DNA from 3 places in the Streptomyces sp. NPDC001020 genome. Region 1 is predicted to be linked to each of the others. Evidence: predicted binding sites of a transcription regulator. Region 1 holds the regulator's gene; each other region holds the start of a gene.
What was found. The regulator HrcA, encoded in region 1, represses chaperone genes, less so after heat shock. The targets are predictions, from matches to a motif close to TTNGCACTCNGNNNNNCNGAGTGCNAA.
Positions count from the first base shown of each region.

Region 1 (4,546 bases):
GGCGCCCACAGCCATGTGGGCGGGGTGCGCTGGTGGAACGTGAAGCACCCGGGCGCGTACGCGGCGGCGTTGGCGGCGGGGCGGTCGCCGGGGGCCGGGCGCGAGGTGCTGTCGGACGAGGACCGCCGGGTGGAGCGCATCCTGCTGGAGCTGCGGCTGCGGGAGGGCGCACCGCTGTCCCTGCTGCGGGAGAAGGGGCTGGCGGCTTCCCGCCGCGCGCTCGCGGAGGGGCTGCTGCAGGAGGGGGCCTACGCGGAGGGGCGGGCCGTTCTGACGCTGCGGGGGCGGCTGCTGGCGGACGCGGTGGTGCGGGACCTGGTGGACTGATCACTCCGGCGGGTGAATCGGTGCGGAGCGGGGGTTCGGTCCCTAACCTGGTTCGTAGGCTGCCGCTAACAGTACGCGGCGGATGTGGAGGCCACGGAGATGACCGCTGTGGACGAGCGTGGGATGGCAGAGTTCTTCGCGGGGTTCGAGCCCCCGGAGGGCGTCAAGGCCGAGCTTCTCCGGGGGGAAATCGTCATGATGTCGAGTCCCGATCTGGTGCATAACCGGATCGTCGCCAGTGTGCAGGACCAGATCCCGAGGGAGCGGTGGGAGCGGCTGCAGACCACGGACGTTGACATCGTCAGTGAGGCGAGTGAGCCCGTACCAGACCTGGTGATTCTGGAGCGCGACGTCAGCCCTGCGTCGGGGCGCCTGCTGCCGTGCAACCTCATCACGTTGGTGGTCGAGGTGGTGTCCAAAACCAGTGTCGATCGGGACTACGGCATGAAGCGCTCGATCTACGCGGCAGGCAAGGTGCCCGCCTACCTGATCGTCGACCCTGTTGTGGCCCATTGCGTTCTGCTCACCGAGCCCACGGGCATCGGCGAGGACGCCGACTACCAGGTACAGCGGATCACCAAGTTCGGTGAGCCTGTGCCGCTGGAGCTGCTCGGCATCAAGTTGGAGACCAGCGACTTCGGCACGCTCCCCGGCGTCAGGCCTCACCGCCGACCGTAACGAAGTCGATCAACTCCTCCACCCGCCCCAGCAGTTCCGGCTCCAGATCCTTGTAGGACCCCACCCGCGACAGGATCCCCTGCCACACCGCCCCCGTGTTCTCCGGCCACCCGAGCGCCCGGCACACCCCCCTCTTCCAGTCCTGGCCGTGCGGGACGCGCGGCCACTCCCTGATACCCAGGGACGCCGGTTTCACCGCCTGCCAGATGTCGATGTACGGGTGTCCCACCACCAGGGCGTGTTCGCTCGTCACCGACTGCGCGATGCGCCACTCCTTGGTGCCCGGGACCAGATGGTCCACCAGGACGCCGAGGCGGGCGTCCGGGCCGGGGGAGAAGGCCGAGACGATCGACGGCAGGTCGTCCACGCCCTCCAGGTACTCCACCACCACGCCCTCGACGCGCAGGTCGTCGCCCCACACCCGCTCGACCAGTTCCGCGTCGTGGCGGCCCTCCACATAGATACGGCCGGCACGGGCCACGCGCGCGCGTGCGCCGGGGACGGCCACCGAACCCGACGCCGTACGGGTCGGACGCACCGGAGCCTTCGACGGGCGTACCAGCGTCACCACCCGCCCCTCCAGCAGGAACCCCCGCGGCTCCAGGGGAAACACCCGGTGCTTGCCGAACCGGTCCTCCAGGGTGACCGTGCCCGCCTCGCAGCGGATCACCGCGCCGCAGAAGCCGGTGCGCGGCTCCTCCACCACCAGACCGGGGTCCGCCGGGACCTCCGGCACGGGCTTGGGCTTCTTCCACGGCGGGGTCAGGTCCGGCGAGTACTGGCGCATTCGGATGACGATAGGAGAAGCCCGGGGCGTGATGTCGTACGAGGGTCTACGACACGCCGAAACGGGCCGCCAGCTCGTCCCGCTGGGAGCGGACGAACCGCGCGTCCACCACCGCACCGTGCCCCGGCACGTACAGCGCGTCCTCTCCGCCCAGCTTCAGCAGCCGGTCCAGTGCGGCCGGCCAGTGCGAGGGAACCGCGTCCGGGCCCGCCTGCGGCTCGCCGGACTCCTCCACCAGGTCCCCGCAGAACACCACCGCCGGGTCCCCGGGGACGAGGACGGCCAGGTCGTGGGCCGTGTGACCCGGGCCCACGTTCGCCAGCAACACCTCCACCCCGCCCAGATCGAGCGTCCGCTCGTCCGAGACCTGGTGGTGTGGGCGCACCAGCGCCTCCGCGGCCTCGACCGCCTCGTCCGAGGCCAGGCCGTGGCGGATCGCATCCCCGCGCAACTCGTCGCGCTCGCGGACGAACAGGGCGTCGAGGCCCACCGCTCCGAACACCTCCGCGCCGTCGAACACCGCCGCGCCGAAGACATGGTCGAAGTGGGGGTGCGTGAACGCGAGATGTGTCACACGTCTCTCCGCCCCCAGCGGCGCGAGCAGCCGCCCCGCCTCGGCGCGCAACCACGCACCCTCGCGCAGGCTCGACCCCGGGTCGATCACGAGCGTTCCGTGGTCGCCCACGACCAGTCCCGCCGTGCAGTCCCAGACCGGAAGCCGTACACGACCGGCCCGTGAACCGAGCGCCTCCCACCCGGATTCTTCCCACAACACCGTCATGGCGCGACGCTATAGGCATGCGCCCGGTCCGGCCAGACAGCCCCGGACAGGTCGGTACACGCCGGTACGACAGCCGGGCCCACCCTTGCCGGGGGCGTACCCGGCGGCCGTACACTGGGCCGGGGATGCTGGCACTCGCACGGACAGAGTGCCAGGAACGTCAACGGGACGAACGCTGGAGGTGCGCGCGATGCTCAGTGAACGCAGGCTCGAAGTGCTGCGCGCCATCGTCCAGGACTACGTCGGCACCGAGGAGCCGGTGGGCTCCAAGGCACTGACCGAGCGGCACAAGCTCGGCGTCTCCCCGGCCACCGTCCGCAACGACATGGCCGCGCTGGAGGAGGAGGGCTACATCGCCCAGCCGCACACCAGCGCCGGACGCATCCCCACGGACAAGGGCTACCGCCTCTTCGTCGACAGGCTCGCGGGCGTCAAGCCGATGACCGCCCCCGAGCGCCGGGCGATCCAGAACTTCCTGGAGTGCTCGGTGGACCTCGATGACGTGGTCGCGCGCACGGTACGGCTGCTCGCGCAGCTCACCCGACAGGTCGCCGTCGTGCAGTACCCCTCGCTGACCCGTTCGACCGTGCGGCATGTCGAACTGCTGTCGATGGCACCCGCGCGCGTGATGCTCGTGCTGATCACGGACACCGGCCGCGTCGAGCAGCGCATGATCGACTGCCCCGCCCCGTTCGGGGAGGCGTCTCTCGCGGATCTGCGCGCACGGCTCAACAGCCGGGTCGCCGGACGTCGTTTCGCGGACGTCCCGCCACTGGTGCAGGACCTGCCGGAGGCCTTCGAGGAGCCCGAGGACCGCGGCGCGGTCTCGACGGTGCTCTCCACCCTGCTGGAGACGCTCGTGGAGGAGACCGAGGAACGGCTGATGATCGGCGGTACCGCCAATCTCACCCGTTTCGGGCATGACTTCCCTCTCACCATCCGGCCCGTCCTCGAGGCGCTCGAGGAGCAGGTCGTGCTCCTCAAGCTGCTGGGTGAGGCGAAGGATCCGGCCATGCGGGTGCGTATCGGTCATGAGAACGCGCACGAGGGACTCAACTCCACGTCCGTGGTCTCCGTGGGCTACGGTTCGGGCGGCGAGGCAGTAGCGAAACTCGGCGTGGTCGGACCGACCCGCATGGATTACCCGGGAACGATGGGAGCGGTACGAGCGGTGGCACGGTACGTCGGACAGATCCTGGCGGAGTCGTAAGTGGCCACGGACTACTACGCCGTACTCGGCGTGCGCCGCGACGCGTCGCAGGATGAGATCAAGAAGGCGTTCCGTCGGCTCGCGCGCGAGCTGCACCCGGACGTCAATCCCGATCCGAAGACGCAGGAGCGGTTCAAGGAGATCAACGCGGCGTACGAGGTGCTCTCGGACCCGCAGAAGAAGCAGGTCTACGACCTCGGCGGCGATCCGCTGTCCCAGGCGGGCGGTGCCGGTGCGGGCGGCTTCGGCGCGGGCGGCTTCGGGAACTTCTCCGACATCATGGACGCGTTCTTCGGCACGGCGTCGCAGCGCGGACCGCGCTCGCGCACCCGCCGTGGCCAGGACGCCATGATCCGGCTGGAGATCGAGCTCGACGAGGCCGCGTTCGGTACGACCAAGGACATCCAGGTCGACACGGCCGTCGTCTGCAACACCTGCAACGGCGAGGGCGCCGCGCCCGGCACCTCCGCGCAGACCTGCGACATGTGCCGTGGCCGCGGTGAGGTCTCCCAGGTCACGCGGTCCTTCCTGGGCCAGGTCATGACGTCGCGTCCGTGCCCGCAGTGTCAGGGCTTCGGCACGGTCGTCCCCACCCCCTGCCCGGAGTGCGCGGGCGACGGGCGGGTGCGCTCCCGCAGGACGCTCACCGTCAAGATCCCGGCCGGTGTCGACAACGGCACGCGGATCCAGCTCGCGGGCGAGGGCGAGATCGGCCCCGGTGGCGGCCCCGCCGGTGACCTGTACGTCGAGGTCCACGAGCTGC
Region 1 covers NZ_JBSFLQ010000001.1:168,893-173,438, reverse strand. The annotation lists gene hemW (radical SAM family heme chaperone HemW) at 1-327, shown strand, start outside; gene ACWDEX_RS00820 (Uma2 family endonuclease) at 427-1,005, shown strand; gene ACWDEX_RS00815 (DUF3097 domain-containing protein) at 983-1,792, opposite strand; gene ACWDEX_RS00810 (MBL fold metallo-hydrolase) at 1,839-2,573, opposite strand; gene hrcA (heat-inducible transcriptional repressor HrcA) at 2,764-3,783, shown strand; gene dnaJ (molecular chaperone DnaJ) at 3,784-4,546, shown strand, end outside.

Region 2 (4,546 bases), on a different contig from region 1:
CCTCGTGCGGGATGCCCGGCGCGACCTTCAGGGCCGCGTACGGGGCCTTCAGAGCCGTGGCCACGGCCCAGGACAGCGGGGGCGAGTACGCCTCCGGATCAAAAACACGGCCGCGCCCGCCCCGCCGCGCCGGATCGACGAAGACGGCGTCGGACGTGGACACGTCCACGTCCGTGACATCGGCCTCGCGTACCTCGATCAGCGCGGACAGGCCCAGTGCCTCGGCGTTCGCGCGTGCCGCCGCCGCGGTCAGCGGGTCGCGGTCCACGGCCAGGACCCGGATCCCGGCCCGGGCGAGCGCGATCGCGTCACCGCCGATGCCGCAGCACAGGTCGGCGACGCGGGACACGCCGAGGGCCCGCAGCCGCTGTGCCCGGTAGGTGGCGACCGTGGTCCTGGTGGACTGCTCGACGCCGTTCGGCGTGAAGAACATCCGTCCCGCGTCCTCGGCCCCGAACTTCGCAGCCGCCCGCTCGCGCAGCCGCGCCTGTGCGAGAGCTGCCGAGACCAGCTCGGCGGGGTGCTCGCGGCGCAGCCGGGTCGCGACGGCCAGCTCCTGGGCCGGAGCGGTGCCGCGCACCTCGTCGAGGAGGGCACGGCCCTCGGGGGTGAGCAAGGAAGCGAAGGAGAGGTCGTTCACGAGGCCATTGTCGGCCAGTCGGTGGATGGCGTGCGCCCGGTCCGCGGTGTCGGCCCGCCGCGGCCGCAGGCGGCTGGAAAGATCCGACACCATGCGGCTCGTACGACAAAATTATGAAAAGCGTGCGAAGCGCCCACCGGGGCGTGTGCGGGGTTCAACGGGCGCAGAGAAGCTTGCACCGCGCATCGGCGCGATGTCCGTGGCGCGTGCGACCCTCATCGTCCTGGCGCTCGCCGCCCTCGCGACCGGCTGCTCCGACGACGGCGCACAGGGCGCGTACGGCCCGCTGAAGGTGACGCCGGACCATGGCCTCGACGGATACGCCGGCAGGCTCCGCTCCTCGTATCCCGATCGCGCGGCGGCTGCCACGCACTGGGGGCTGGCGAAGGTGCCACGGGTCGCGTCGCCCCCGGCGAAGAAGCCGGCCATCACCTTCCGCAAGGGTTTCGAGGTTCATGACGGCGGCGGCCTGCCCCCGGTCTTCACCACCGTCCCCACCAAGGACAAGGTCGTCTTCCTCACCGTCGACGACAGTGCCGACAAGGACCCGGATTTCCTGCGGATGATGAGCGACCTGAAGGTCCCGTACACGGCGTTCCTCAACGACGACCGGATCGACGACGAGTACGACTACTTCCGAACGATGCGCGACCTCGGCGTCACGCTGAACAACCAGACACTGCACCACCCCTACCTTCCCGGGCTTTCCTACGAGGAACAGAGGAACGAGATCTGCGGCATGCAGGACCTGATGAAGGAGCAGTTCGGCAGGCGCCCGACGGCCTTCCGGCCGCCGTACGGCAACTACAACAGGGACACCCTGCGTGCCGCCAAGTCCTGCGGCATCAAGTACGTCCCGATCTGGAACGAGGAGGTCTACCCCGACCACTGGGAGTACCGGGACTGGGACCGCAGCCTGCACCCCGGCGACATCGTCCTGACCCACTTCCGCGGCACGTCGGACTGGAACAGTTCGATGCCCGACCTGATCCGCCGGTTCCTGAAGAAGGTCACCGACGACGGGTACGCGGTGGCGCGACTGGAGGACTACCTGTGAGGGCGCGGCGGCAGGTGCGGGCACTGCTCGCCGGGGCGCTCGCCGTGGCGGTCCTGTCCGGCTGCGCCCAGTCCGTCGACCCGTTCGAACGGCTGGGCAAGAAGGCCGCCCAGAAGGTGGGCAGGTCGCACGGGCCGTACGAGGGGACGTACCGCCGCTGGGGGCTCGCCGCCCCGCTTGCGCCCGCGCCCCGGCCGGTCCGCTCCCCGGAGCGCGGCGAGGACCTGGCCGGAGCGGGCCTGCCGCCCGTCCTCGACCGTGTGCCGACTCGCGACAAGGTCGTCTTCCTGACGTACGGCGCGGATGCCGAGAAGGACCCCGGGTTCATCGACATGGTCCGTGAACTGCGGCTGCCGGTCAGTGTGTTCCTCGCGGACAGTGCCGTCGGGCCGGGGTACGCGAGCGCCGCACGGCTGCGGGCGGCCGGTGCGGGCATCGAGAACCTCACCCTGAACCACGCCGAGCTGCGCGGGCTGTCCTACGGGGAGCAGCGCACCGAGATCTGCGGCCAGCAGGAGCGGCTCAGGGCCCGTCTGGGCCTGCATTCCCGGCTGCTGCGCCCGCCGTACGGCTCATACGACCGCACGACGTTCCAGGCGGCGGCGGACTGCGGCATCACGGCCCTGATCCTGTGGCGCCGGATGCCGGGCAGAGACCCCGAGCCGTACGAGGGGGGCGCGCCCCTCCACCCTGGCGACATCCTCCGGCCCCATGTCCGGCCCCATGAGGAGGAGAGCCGTCCCCCCGCGTCCTTGACCACGGAGACGGCCCGCCTCCTGCGTCGCATCCAGGCGAGCGGGTTCTCGGTGGGGCGCTTGGAGGACTACCTCTAGAACGTCCTTGAACTTGGCGGGCTCATGCCGGCTTGAGGACGAGGCCTTTTGGGCCGATAGAGCGGGACAGGAGGCGCAAGCTCCGGCGCCGCACCGCACGCAATTGGCACTCCGCTTGACCGAGTGCTAATCGCGGTCATAGTCTCGGCTCTGGCACTCGCCACTGGTGAGTGCCAACACAGCGACGGGCAGGTCCGGCACCCGCGACGACGGATCGACCTGGTCGCCACCTCAGACAGTTAACCCCGCGAGATCTCCGAAGGGGGAGGTCGGATCGTGACGACCGCCAGCTCCAAGGTTGCCATCAAGCCGCTCGAGGACCGCATCGTGGTCCAGCCGCTGGACGCCGAGCAGACCACGGCCTCTGGCCTGGTCATCCCGGACACTGCGAAGGAGAAGCCCCAGGAGGGCGTCGTCCTCGCCGTGGGCCCGGGCCGCTTCGAGGACGGCAACCGCCTTCCGCTCGACGTCAAGGTCGGCGATGTCGTGCTCTACAGCAAGTACGGCGGCACCGAGGTGAAGTACAACAACGAGGAGTACCTCGTTCTCTCGGCTCGCGACGTCCTCGCGATCATCGAGAAGTAATTCACCCCGAAGCACTCCTGCTTTGAGCTGCGCCCCCGGCCCCCGCGACCGTTGAAAAGCCGGGCGCCAGGGGCGCAGTTCGTTTTTCACCGCGATCGGCGGCTGCTCCGGGAGGGCAGCCGAGGATCGCAACGAGAGGACTGAAACGCTCCATGGCGAAGATCCTGAAGTTCGACGAGGACGCCCGTCGCGCCCTCGAGCGCGGCGTCAACAAGCTTGCCGACACGGTCAAGGTGACGATCGGCCCGAAGGGCCGCAACGTCGTCATCGACAAGAAGTTCGGCGCTCCGACCATCACCAACGACGGCGTCACCATCGCCCGTGAGGTCGAGGTCGAGGACCCGTACGAGAACCTCGGCGCCCAGCTGGTGAAGGAGGTGGCGACCAAGACCAACGACATCGCGGGTGACGGTACGACCACCGCCACCGTGCTCGCCCAGGCGCTGGTGCGCGAGGGCCTGAGGAACGTCGCCGCGGGTGCCTCCCCGGCCGCCCTGAAGAAGGGCATCGACGCCGCCGTCAAGGCCGTCTCCGACGACCTGCTGGCCACCGCCCGCCCGATCGACGAGAAGTCCGACATCGCCGCCGTCGCCGCGCTGTCCGCCCAGGACCAGCAGGTCGGCGAGCTGATCGCCGAGGCGATGGACAAGGTCGGCAAGGACGGTGTCATCACCGTCGAGGAGTCCAACACCTTCGGTCTGGAGCTGGACTTCACCGAGGGCATGGCCTTCGACAAGGGCTACCTGTCGCCGTACTTCGTGACGGACCAGGAGCGCATGGAGGCCGTCCTCGACGACCCGTACATCCTGATCAACCAGGGCAAGGTCTCCTCCATCCAGGACCTGCTCCCGCTGCTGGAGAAGGTCATCCAGGCGGGCTCCTCCAAGCCGCTGCTGATCATCGCCGAGGACGTCGAGGGCGAGGCTCTCTCCACCCTCGTCGTGAACAAGATCCGCGGCACCTTCAACGCCGTCGCCGTCAAGGCCCCCGGCTTCGGCGACCGCCGTAAGGCGATGCTGCAGGACATGGCGGTCCTCACCGGCGCCACGGTCATCTCCGAGGAGGTCGGCCTCAAGCTCGACCAGGTCGGCCTGGAGGTCCTGGGCAGCGCCCGCCGCGTGACGGTCACCAAGGACGACACCACCATCGTCGACGGTGGCGGCAAGTCCGAGGACGTCGTCGGCCGCGTCGCCCAGATCAAGGCCGAGATCGAGGCCACCGACTCCGACTGGGACCGCGAGAAGCTCCAGGAGCGCCTCGCGAAGCTGGCCGGCGGCGTGTGCGTGATCAAGGTCGGCGCCGCCACCGAGGTGGAGCTGAAGGAGAAGAAGCACCGTCTGGAGGACGCCATCTCCGCGACCCGCGCCGCGGTCGAGGAGGGCATCGTCTCCGGTGGTGGCTCCGCGCTGGTCCACGCCTCCAAGGTGCTGG
Region 2 covers NZ_JBSFLQ010000014.1:149,214-153,759, reverse strand. The annotation lists gene ACWDEX_RS16215 (THUMP-like domain-containing protein) at 1-640, opposite strand, end outside; gene ACWDEX_RS16210 (polysaccharide deacetylase family protein) at 834-1,697, shown strand; gene ACWDEX_RS16205 (polysaccharide deacetylase family protein) at 1,694-2,530, shown strand; gene groES (co-chaperone GroES) at 2,807-3,115, shown strand; gene groL (chaperonin GroEL) at 3,268-4,546, shown strand, end outside.
Region 2: the regulator HrcA is predicted to act here: its motif matches at 2,634-2,660, upstream of groES (co-chaperone GroES).

Region 3 (4,546 bases), on a different contig from region 1:
CGCCAGGCGCTCCTGCAGCTTCTCGCGGTCGTAGTCGGAGTCGCTGTTCTCGATCTCGGCGCGGATCTGGTTCACGCGGCCGTTGACCTGGTCGGACGAGCCGGCACCGTCGACGATGGTGGTCTCGTCCTTGGTGATGACGACCTTGCGGGCGCGGCCCAGGAGGTCCAGGGTCGCGTTCTCCAGCTTGAGGCCGACCTCCTCGGAGATGACCTCGCCGCCCGTGAGGATGGCGATGTCGCCGAGCATGGCCTTGCGGCGGTCGCCGAAGCCCGGGGCCTTGACGGCAACGGACTTGAAGGTGCCGCGGATCTTGTTGACGACCAGGGTCGACAGGGCCTCGCCCTCGACGTCCTCGGCGATGATCAGCAGCGGCTTGCCCGACTGCATGACCTTCTCCAGGAGCGGGAGCAGGTCCTTGACGCTGGAGATCTTGGAGTTGGCGATCAGGATGTACGGGTCGTCGAGGACGGCCTCCATACGCTCCATGTCGGTGGCGAAGTACGCCGAGATGTAGCCCTTGTCGAAGCGCATGCCCTCGGTGAGCTCGAGCTCCAGACCGAAGGTCTGCGACTCCTCGACGGTGATGACGCCTTCCTTGCCGACCTTGTCCATGGCCTCGGCGATCAGCTCGCCGATCTGGGTGTCGGCGGCGGAGATGGAGGCCGTGGAGGCGATCTGCTCCTTGGTCTCGACGTCCTTCGCCTGCTCCAGCAGGGCACCGGAGACGGCCTCGACGGCCTTCTCGATACCGCGCTTCAGGGCCATCGGGTTGGCACCGGCGGCGACGTTGCGCAGACCCTCGCGGACCAGCGCCTGGGCGAGCACGGTCGCGGTGGTCGTACCGTCACCGGCGACGTCGTCCGTCTTCTTGGCGACTTCCTTGACCAGCTCGGCGCCGATCTTCTCGTACGGGTCCTCGAGCTCGATCTCCTTGGCGATGGAGACGCCGTCGTTGGTGATCGTGGGGGCGCCCCACTTCTTCTCGAGGACGACATTGCGGCCCTTGGGGCCGAGCGTCACCTTGACGGCGTCCGCGAGCTGGTTCATGCCGCGCTCGAGGCCGCGCCGCGCCTCCTCGTCGAACGCGATGATCTTGGCCATGTGAAGTGGTCCTCCCAGGACTGGGGGTGATGACTTCGGACCGCGCCCGCGCCCGCGACGGACGGCCCCGGCCGGTGGTTCCTTGCCCCACCCGGCCCGCGGCCTCACCGACCCGGTCCTTCTTTGTCACTCTCACCTTCAGAGTGCTAACGCCAATGATTAGCACTCGCCCCCTCCGAGTGCAAGGTGCGCCCGCGAAAGCGGGCTCATTGAGGGGTGGTGGCCGGGTGACGGGCGGGCGCAAGGTGCGCCGGCGAAGCCGGCTCGCTGAGGGGTGGTGGCCGGGTGTCGGCCGGGCAGGCGGCCGGCCGGTCCCGGGCAGACCGAGGGGCTCGTACCCCTGGTGGGATACGAGCCCCTCGACACGTCGAACAGTTCAGTCGTCGGCGCGTATTTCAGCCGGCCAGGCGAACCATGTCCGCCTGCGGACCCTTCTGACCCTGCGAGATCTCGAACTCGACCCGCTGGCCCTCTTCCAGAGTGCGGTAGCCGTCCATCTGGATGGCGCTGTAGTGGACGAAAACATCCGCACCACCGTCGACCGCGATGAAGCCGTACCCCTTCTCCGCGTTGAACCACTTGACGGTGCCCTGAGCCATGCCTAACTCCCCTATTACTGGCCCTTGCACAGATCCACACTTCGCGGACCCGGGTCAGACCTCACCCCCCAACGGTTGGGGGCGTGCGCCGGAACGCGTCGACCGCGGCTGAATGTATCTGTCCAACTGCCGTCTGCAACAGGTCAGTCGGACGAGAAATCCGGGCACGACCGGTCGGAAATGTACGGAGAATTCGCCCGAATTCAGGGCAAGTCGGGCCTCGCAAACAGAGCGAATGGCGCAAAATCCCCGCGCACTTTGGCTACTTCTTGTCGGAAGCAAGGCAGAAAACGGGGGTGCCCGGCGAAGAGAATGCGAGCACGTTCCCCAACTGTACCGTGCTTAACCCCGCGGAATTGCCCTCTCCGTTTCTCTTACGGAGAGGGCACCGCTTCTCCGACGAAGAAGGCACCGCGTCGAGGGCACGGCCGTCACGCGCGACGGACCCCCGATGCCCGGCATCGGCCGAGGGCTGGGATCACACGTCCGGGTGACCGTCAGCCGCCGGCGACGGCCGGGATGATGGAGACGCCCGCGCCGTCCGGCGTCGCCGTCTGAAGGCCCTGCTCGAAGCGGACGTCGTCGTCGTTCACGTACACGTTGACGAAGCGGCGCAGCTTGCCCTGGTCGTCGAGGACGCGGACGGCGATCCCGGCGTGGTTCTTCTCCAGGTCGTCGATGACTTCGGCGAGGGTAGCGCCCTGGGCGGTCACCTCGGCCTGGCCGCCGGTGTAGGTGCGCAGGATGGTGGGGATGCGGACGGTGACGCTCATGTGGTGTGACCTCCGGTCTGGGTATGGCTGGTGGGCGCAGGACGCGCGCTCGCGAAGCGGGCTCGTTGAGGGGTGGTGGTCGGGTGACGGGAGACGCGCGCTCGCGAAGCGGGCTCGTTGAGGGGTGGTGGTCGGGTGACGGGAGACGCGCGCTCGCGAAGCGGGCTCGTTGAGGGGGTGGTGGTCGGGTGACGGGTGGGCCGTCAGACGAGGCCGGCCTCTTTGAAGGCGTCGAGGTTCGGACGGATCGTCGCGGTCGGTCCCGTATCGGCCACCGCGTCGAGGGTCTTGAGACCGTCGCCGGTGTTGAGGACGACCGTCGTCTTCGTGGGGTCGAGGACGCCGTTCTCGATGAGCTTGCGCGTCACGCCCACCGTCACACCGCCCGCGGTCTCCGCGAAGACACCCTCGGTGCGGGCGAGCAGCTTGATCGCGTCGACGATCTGCGCGTCCGTGACGTCCTCCACCGCGCCGCCCGTGCGACGCGCGATGTCGAGGACGTACGGACCGTCCGCCGGGTTGCCGATCGCCAGCGACTTGGCGATCGTGTCCGGCTTCTGCGGACGTACGACGTCATGGCCCGCCTTGAACGCGGCGGCCACCGGCGAGCAGCCCTCCGCCTGCGCCCCGAAGATCCGGTAGGGCCGGTCCTCGACGAGCCCGAGCTCGATCAGCTCCCGCAGACCCTTGTCGATCTTCGTGAGCTGCGAACCGGACGCGACCGGGACCACGATCTGGTCGGGCAGCCGCCAGCCCAGTTGCTCGGCGATCTCGTACGCCAGGGTCTTCGAGCCCTCCGCGTAGTACGGACGGAGGTTGACGTTGACGAAGCCCCAGCCCTCGCCGGCCGGGTCGCCGATCAGCTCGGAACAGAAGCGGTTCACGTCGTCGTAGGTGCCCTCGATGCCGACGAGGTCGCCGCCGTAGATCGCGGCCATGACGACCTTGCCCTGCTCCAGGTCGTGCGGGATGAAGACACAGGAGCGGAAGCCGGCGCGGGCGGCGGCGGCGCCGACCGCGCCCGCGAGGTTGCCGGTGGAGGAGCACGAGAGGGTGGTGAAGCCGAAGGCGCGCGCCGCCTCCAGTGCCTGGGCGACGACGCGGTCCTTGAAGGAGTGCGTCGGGTTACCGGAGTCGTCCTTCACGTACAGCTCGCCGGTGACGCCCAGCTCGCGCGCCAGGTGGTCGGCCTTGACGAGTTCGGTCCAGCCGGGGTTGAGGTTCGGCTTGACGGCGACGTCCGCCGGGACCGGCAGCAGCGGGGCATAGCGCCAGATGTTCGCGGGGCCCGCCTCGATCCGCTTGCGCAGCCGCTCGGTGTCGTAGTCCGAGAAGTCGTACGCGATCTCCAGCGGGCCGAAGCACTCCTCGCAGGCGAAGACCGGGCCGAGCGGCACCCGGTGGCCGCACTCGCGGCAGGAGAGGGCCGCGGCGGGTCCGAGATCCACGGGATTCGTGATGCTTGCAACTGTCGGTGCAGCCATGTCAGGCGAGGCCCTTTCTCCTCATCTTCCTCATGACGCATTTCGCCATGAGACGGATTTGGCACCTTCCCTAGCCGGGAGCCTCGCGATGAACGACGAGAACCGACTGGAGGGTTGCCGGGGCTTCACCGGGCCGTTTCCCTCTGCCCCTCTGGATGAGCGGTATGCGGTTGTTTCACTGGTATGTGCAAACGGCGACCCCCGACATCGGGAGGTCACCGGCGTTGTCCAAGACTGTAACCGAAGGCCAGGAGAGTTGAGATAGTCGTCCGATGCGCGAGATGGGCCATGCGGACACTTGTTTGAAGAGACCCTTCATGACCCCAGTCGTACGAATGTGAGGAGCCGGAGATCGTGCTGGAAGAAGTCGAGCGCTGGCTGAGCACGCGCTCCTGGTCCGTGGCCGATCGCCCGCTTCACGCGATCCTGGCCGCGAAACAGGCCTCGGGCTCGTCGGTCAGTGTCGTACTGCCGGCACTCGACGAGGAGGAGACGGTCGGCGAGATCGTCGCCGTCATCCGCCGCGACCTCATGCAGCGGACCGGGCTGGTCGACGAGATCGTCGTCGTCGACTCGGGCTCCACGG
Region 3 covers NZ_JBSFLQ010000011.1:127,527-132,072, reverse strand. The annotation lists gene groL (chaperonin GroEL) at 1-1,104, opposite strand, end outside; gene ACWDEX_RS13435 (cold-shock protein) at 1,500-1,703, opposite strand; gene ACWDEX_RS13430 (MoaD/ThiS family protein) at 2,201-2,476, opposite strand; gene thrC (threonine synthase) at 2,680-3,960, opposite strand; SAM riboswitch class I at 3,979-4,122, opposite strand; gene ACWDEX_RS13420 (glucosyl-3-phosphoglycerate synthase) at 4,315-4,546, shown strand, end outside.
Region 3: the regulator HrcA is predicted to act here: its motif matches at 1,228-1,254, upstream of groL (chaperonin GroEL).